DNA from 3 places in the Paenibacillus sp. PvR133 genome. Region 3 is predicted to be linked to each of the others. Evidence: riboswitches for the same ligand, from Rfam matches in the RefSeq annotation. Region 3 holds a riboswitch; each other region holds the start of a gene.

Region 1 (2,268 bases), 1.4 Mb from region 3:
CCATACAAAAAAACGGTTTTTTGCCATCGGGAGTCTGGCGTTCATAGGTATCTGTAAGCTCAAATCCAGCCGCCTTGTAAGCCCGGATAGCGCGCCCATTCCAAGTGAGTACCTCTAGATCAATTTCATTCTTCGGGTTGCGTCGTTGGGCTTCCTCTGCAATGGCACGGACAAAATCAGAGCCTTTGCCATGTCCGCATCTTTCAGGATGCATTCCAAGACCTAGCCGGGTCACACCGATCATAGGAAAATATTGAGCAAATCCCGTCAGCTTATTCTCTTCATCCAGTACGGCAACATATTGCTCTTGGCGAAGCGTGGGACTTCCAAATTCGACTTCAAGCGCCTTCATTTGTTCCCAGGGGAGCCAACCGTATATATTATAAGGTGGATCATAGCGCCACTCACAGATTGCAGCCGCTTGATGCTCGTCCATCGGTACGATCCGATAGTTGGATATTGAGGCCGGCATGTGTTCTATCCTCCTTTTACAGGTACTTCAATCATTAACAACAGATTGTAGACAAGTTGCAGGGGAATGGCAAGCGTGTTTATTTCATACTCAAGTCGGGTATACATTCAATAAGAAGGATTTACTGCTCATATGCTCCCCCAGCGCTGACGGTAAAACCGACGATGTTCGCTAAAATTGAAACCTTTTGAGGCTTCAGTTCGTCAGTAATGATAATAATTGCTGATGTTGTGGACATAAAAAGCCGCAATTTGATTCCGGCCAGAATCAAATTGCGGCTAAGGTTAGCTTGCTGTGCGTTAGTTATTCTACGTTGTCGTCATCAGGAATTTCTGAAGCTACAGAATGGTAAGCGTCTGTGCTCATAATTCTTTTTGCACCGACATAGCGGTTAGCGTAATAATTTTCGTTCAGTGAGCTAACTACTACACCACGTGAAGTCGAGGAGTGGGCAAATTTCCCTTCACCTACGAAGATACCTACATGAGAAATGCCTCTTCCTGTGGTGTTGAAGAACACCAGGTCTCCAGGTCTCATTTCATCGCGGGATACAGAAGATCCCATTTTGAATTGTGATCCGGATTGATGCGGAAGTTTAATTCCCAGTTTGTTGAATACATACATTGTGAAGCCGGAGCAATCGAATCCCTCGAGTGTAGTGCCTCCGCTTCTGTAGCTCGTTCCTTTGGCATCTTGAATGACCTGGTCCATCTTAGAGTCTGCATATGCACTGCCGCCACCGAATGTAAAAGATGTAAAGGCAATGGCAAGACCCATAGCTGCGATCGTTAGCTTCTTCTTCAAAAAAAATATACCCCTTCCAATGCCTGCGAGGTTAGCTTAAGGATTCGGTAGAAGGTTCCCCTATGACCACTCTGTTGCGAGATCAATTCACCCAAACTGGTTCCCCCGCTTCCTAGGTGCCAGGAATTAGGCTTAACTTAAGATGTGCACCTTGGAGAGCAGTATTCACAATAACGTTATTTTTGAGATAAAGGTTACAATAAAGATTACAAAGTTGTTACTATCAGTTCACTGCGATTATTGTAACAAAGACGGCTGGCTTTGGCAAATGTTTCATTGCAAAAAGTTACAAAAAAAATCTGCTCCTAATGTCCCAGGAACAGATCTTGTTAACAGTATTCAGTTATGTGTCGTTTGCGCGGATATGAATCAAGATTTTTCGACAGACGGAAATGAAGTAAAAAACATAAAGGCAGGGCTTAGCTTCTACTGGAGATATCGGTATGCCATAGTCTGTACTGCGAACTGATATGCCACAGCCTGACCAGACTAGTAACAAAATGATACGATTGCTGGAGAATGAGCGCCAGCATACCAGTCCAAATCATCGCTATGGTGCCAAATAGACCGAAGACCAGCAGCACACAAGCACCGAGCAAAAGAGATATACCGACAGCTGGGAGGAGCTGGCGAAAGAAGGCGAGCAGGGACGATAGTATGGCGTGACCACCGACAGTCCCCAGTTGCATATACAGGATGCACTGCCGAATGAACCATCCGTAAGCCATCCACCCCATGGCATAGGGCAACAAATGAAGCAGGTAAGAGGGAGATTGAAGCGTTCCTGCTACAATAGGGTAGAGTCTCGGTACTACCCAAAAGGCGGGAAGCAGCAGCAGTCCCAACTCGATGGTGTAATACAACAACGACGACATGCCATGGCGTTTCATACCCTTGAAAAAGGACAGGCTTTGCGGTTCAGTCGCATCGGTATGCAGGCTTTGATATATTCCGGCTCTAATGAAGGGAGTGATCAGTATGCGTAGTACAGT
Region 2 (2,268 bases), 1.5 Mb from region 3:
TCAAAAATGCCAAGCAGCCAAAAGAGGTGCTCGCACAGGTGCCGCTGGACCGTCTGCTCATTGAAACTGATGCTCCCTATCTGACGCCTCATCCGTTTCGTGGGAAGCGAAATGAGTCTGCACATGTGAGACTGGTAGCAGAGGCTGCAGCCCAAATCAAAGGGATTACAGTGGAGGAATTAGTGTCAATAACGACCCGAAATGCCCTGGAACGATTTGACATTCAATGAAAAAGTGAAGAAATCGATCAAAATAAAGAGATAGACGAAGCTAATCATGAATTTGTTGCAGGAAACTCGAGAATATTACAATATTTTAACCGAATATTTTAAAAAATGTACTTGAAACCTGCTTTACAACATGCATAGAAACAGGATATCATCTTTTCAGTGAATTGTTGTTTGAATGTAAACATCAACAAGTCATTTCATGAACCAGTCTCGCTGAGTCCCTTTTACAGGGAACGGGGGAACCGATATGGCTTACAGTACGTCCGGCATATGTGCAAGAAGGGAACGTCTCTTCCGCCAGCCGGCTCGACCTAAATTCTTTCCCCGGATGGGATTGAATAGGTGGAGGAGCCGTATTTCGATTTCTTTCTGGGTCTTCGGGGTGAATGTGAAGGCGACCGCCATGAGCGGTTGACCCAAGCTAGGGCGACTCTCTACGTCCGAACCCGACAGCTAACCCCGTAAGCGTAACAAGAGAGAAGCCATCTCGTGCATGAGTTTTCCCGCATATTCACACATGCCGGAAGCCACGAAAGAGCTCTCTAGTCTCTTTCTCTGGCTTTTTTTGTTGTGAATAAAAGAAAATCTGTCATCATACTGTGGTTAAACAGGGGAGGACAGCATGCCGCGAAGACGGGTACATGGTGCAGGACAGTCGCAGTTTGGGCTTGTCTTGTAGAAAATCTGTTATAGTCACGTCAAATCTCAACTATGTCTTACTCCAGACGGCGGGCTATGTAAGGAGGACGGAGGAAATGGGCATTTTCCAAAAAAAGGATACCCATGAGTCACGCTCATCCAGCATGTCTTACGTATTGCGTTGGAAGCAAGAGAATGTGCGCCAGGCTGCTTTGGTTGCTATTTTTCTAATCGCGCTAACGATTATGATTTCAATTCTGATGTACACGCAATCTAAAAAACAAGTCTTTTTTGTCATCGATGGCAAGGCGTCTGCGGTAGAAACCCGGGAATCCAAGCTTCAAGATTTGCTGAGCGAGCATTCCATTTCACTTCAGCCGCATGATACAGTTTCCATGCCGCTAAATGGAGCAATACAGGATGGCGATCGCGTAGTCATTAAACGTGCCAATCAAGTCAAAGTATCTTCAGGCAATGAGACGAAAAAGCTGTACACAACAGAAAATACAGTAGAAGGTGCCATTCGTACCTCGGGCTATAAATTATCATCAACGGATAAAGTTTATCCTGCGTTGGATGCCTCTGTTTCGTCTAACATGGACATAAAAATCGTCCGTGTGAAGAAACAGCAGGTCGAACAGAAAAAACAGGTGCCTTATCAGGTCATCAAAACGGCCGATCCGAGTCTTTATAAAGGCGATAATCGGGTCATTCAAAGCGGCAAATCGGGTGTGGTCGTCCAGCACGTTCAAAAGGTATATCATGATGGAAAGTTGGTATCCAAACAGCTGGTTAACAAGGAAGTTGCACAGAACCGTGTGGATAAAGTCATTGCAGTAGGAACGAAGAAAAAACCGGTCGTTCTGGCTGCTTCCGTCGGTCCCAATGATGCGGTTAAGGCAACAACGGTTAGTTCGGGCAGTGCTGTCCGTAAAGCAGGCATCAATTTTAAATATAGCAAAGTTTTACAAAATGTCTCCATGACGGCGTATTCCTCACAGGAGCCAGGTATCGGTACACGTACTGCATCCGGCGCACGTGTCACGGAAGGACGCACCATCGCGGTCGATCCGAGTGTAATTCCAATCGGCTGGTGGGTATATATCGAAGGGGTGGGCTTCCGCCGTGCGGAGGATACCGGTGGCGCGATTAAAGGCCACAAAATCGATGTGTATTATGAGAGTTTGAGCCGAGCCAACCAATTTGGTCGTAAGCACGGTAAAACCGTTTATGTTATCGGACCGATAAAGCCTGAAATCAACTAAAACAGGTTGTGTATGTTGAGGGCAATGCGATAGTATTAACAACATAGTTATGCCATGCTAAGAAGAGGATATCCTCTTCTTATTTTGTTTTCAAAAGCAGGGAAAGATAAATATAGCTTGCTGTGTAGCAGTGG
Region 3 (2,268 bases):
TTATAATGGCTTTAATAAAATCTTGAAAGAAATTGCCCATCCCTTCACCGCGCCGTGTCAATCCTCTCATAAAAGCCGCAGCAACCGCAAAACCGGAAGCAGCCGAAGTGAACATCATCATCGTGACGAACGCCATCTGTGTCAGATACGTAAGCCCGCTTTCTCCGCTATAATGTTGGAGATTCGTATTCGTCATAAAGCTGATTACCGTATTAAAAGCTAGTGATGCTTCCATATTACTGTTTCCAGCCGGATTACCAGGAAGCATTCCCTGTAAACGCAACAGCAAGTAGCTGATCGCCACAAGCACGACATTCGTTGCAATGAAACTCATAACATACGTAGTCCAACGCATGCTCTCCAGCTTCTTCAATCCTACTATCTTATAAATCAGCTTTTCTGTTCCGCCAAAAATCCGATCCGTCCGATTGGGTTCATTCGAGAATACATGATACATATAGGTGCCCACTGGCTTTACCAAGAGCAGCAATATGACGATCACAATTCCAATTTGAAGCAGCTCCATCCTTTATTCCTCCTTCAAAATGCTCCTGCGTTTGGAACAACAGACCTGCTTCCAGAGCACCAATTGTGTGCAAACCCGCTACCTATAATGCTTAATATTCAGATCTGTTGTTCCCGCCCGCTCTATCCCCTATAGCTGACTAGAACTTTTCAGGGTTCAGGAGTGCGTAGATTAAATACATAAACACAATAGCCGTAAGCCCAAGTATAACGATCATCCTCTTCGTCCTCCTTTAGAGGTCTGCGCATCACACCAGCGTACAAACAGCAGTATCACTCCATAACTCACAGCCATGACGAGCAGCATGTATATATCCATCATGTTTATACCCTCCGTATCGGTCCTCAGATCGCCATTCTTATTTGATCATAAAATCATAAAACAACTATGTTATAAGTGCTTATCCGTTCAGCAGAAAACCCACCTCTCCGTTCAATGTGTAGATCACATGATCCGCTCCCAATCCCCGATAAATTCCTTGTGGATTACAGCCGTGCGTAATAACATAGATCGATTCCGATGTTAGCGGCCGACATATTTGCAGGAAACGGCACGTCAGATTCAAGCTGTTCTCGAACAAATACACACTACCAATTTCTTTTTTTGGAAAATTCCATTTTCCCGCTTGCATGGTATTGATGCGGACAATGTGCTCCACACCCATTTTTTTGAGCTGTCGTTCCTCCTGGGCGCTATTCGTGAGAACTGCAAACGCCAATTTTTTGAAAATAAGCAATTTCACAAAACTTCTGCCCGCTTCATTCGGTGCAGTGACAATAATTAACCGACCTTCCATCAGTAGCTCCTCTCCCGGTATAAAAAGACAACAAAAAGAAGCCGAAGGAAAAAGGCTTTCCTCCGGCTTCTTACATATCCATGATAAAATAAACCATGGCTGCACACGGCGGTTTGTTGCCTCTCCCTGTACGCTTACGAGGTTAGCTGTCGGATTCGGACGTGAGAGTCGCCCTATTTCTGGCACTTGACCTGAAAATTCACCCCATGAGACACACGGCTTCCGAAGCCGTACAATCTCGATTGGTTCCCCCGCTTTTGCAACTGCAAAATTCAGCGCTATAGACATTTCGTTGTTGCTTCATTCAAGTTAATTTGAAATTACGTCTTGAATCATACACCCGCGCATGGAAGACTGTAAAGCTCAACTGCGGGGTTATAAATCGGCCTTTAGAGCCTAGGATATTAATAATAGCGCTTACAATGCAACTATGCTTCTCACAGCTCCTTCAATCTCTGTTTTTCATCCCTTTTCGAAAATGATAAGCATGTCAATATTGGCGTAGGGTAGAGCGTTTTTGGCCTTTTTTTGTAAAAAGAGAAGAAAATACGCTATATGTACCAGCTAAACACCGATTGAACCCGCTTTTATAAGAAGAAACACCTTAATTCGCTCCATTTGCGGTGCGATTTACTGTTTTGAACAAAATACGATTTTACAGCGGCTAAAGGCTTGATACAGCTTTTCCAGACTTGCAACCTTGCTTTTAATTGCTTACAATTTAATTGCTGAATATTGAATAAGGAGAGATACTATGACCGTTTATGAATATGATGCGCACACCCTGCAAGGGAAACAAATTCCGTTATCCACATATGAAGGGAACGTTCTGCTTATCGTGAACACTGCCAGCAAATGTGGGTTAACCCCCCAATACAAAGCGCTACAAGAGCTATATGACCAGTACCATGAACAGGGGCTCGAAATTTTGGGATTTCCCAGCAAC

The links. A riboswitch is a leader RNA that binds a small molecule or an ion and turns the genes downstream of it on or off. The one in region 3 is predicted to bind cyclic di-AMP.
Region 1: another riboswitch for cyclic di-AMP. It lies ahead of JOE49_RS06360 (C40 family peptidase); the one in region 3 lies ahead of JOE49_RS12285 (hypothetical protein).
Region 2: another riboswitch for cyclic di-AMP. It lies ahead of JOE49_RS05965 (3D domain-containing protein); the one in region 3 lies ahead of JOE49_RS12285 (hypothetical protein).

What each region holds. Positions count from the first base shown of each region.
Region 1 is NZ_JAFIBS010000001.1:1,436,772-1,439,039, forward strand. Features, by position in the region: gene JOE49_RS06355 (GNAT family N-acetyltransferase) at 1-472, opposite strand, end outside; gene JOE49_RS06360 (C40 family peptidase) at 776-1,276, opposite strand; cyclic di-AMP (ydaO/yuaA leader) riboswitch at 1,282-1,419, opposite strand; gene JOE49_RS06365 (hypothetical protein) at 1,696-2,268, opposite strand, start outside.
Region 2 is NZ_JAFIBS010000001.1:1,331,679-1,333,946, forward strand. Features, by position in the region: gene JOE49_RS05960 (TatD family hydrolase) at 1-230, shown strand, start outside; cyclic di-AMP (ydaO/yuaA leader) riboswitch at 432-714, shown strand; gene JOE49_RS05965 (3D domain-containing protein) at 986-2,134, shown strand.
Region 3 is NZ_JAFIBS010000001.1:2,799,885-2,802,152, reverse strand. Features, by position in the region: gene kdpA (potassium-transporting ATPase subunit KdpA) at 1-526, opposite strand, end outside; gene JOE49_RS26900 (potassium-transporting ATPase subunit F) at 666-743, opposite strand; gene JOE49_RS12285 (hypothetical protein) at 927-1,322, opposite strand; cyclic di-AMP (ydaO/yuaA leader) riboswitch at 1,438-1,610, opposite strand; gene JOE49_RS12280 (glutathione peroxidase) at 2,077-2,268, shown strand, end outside.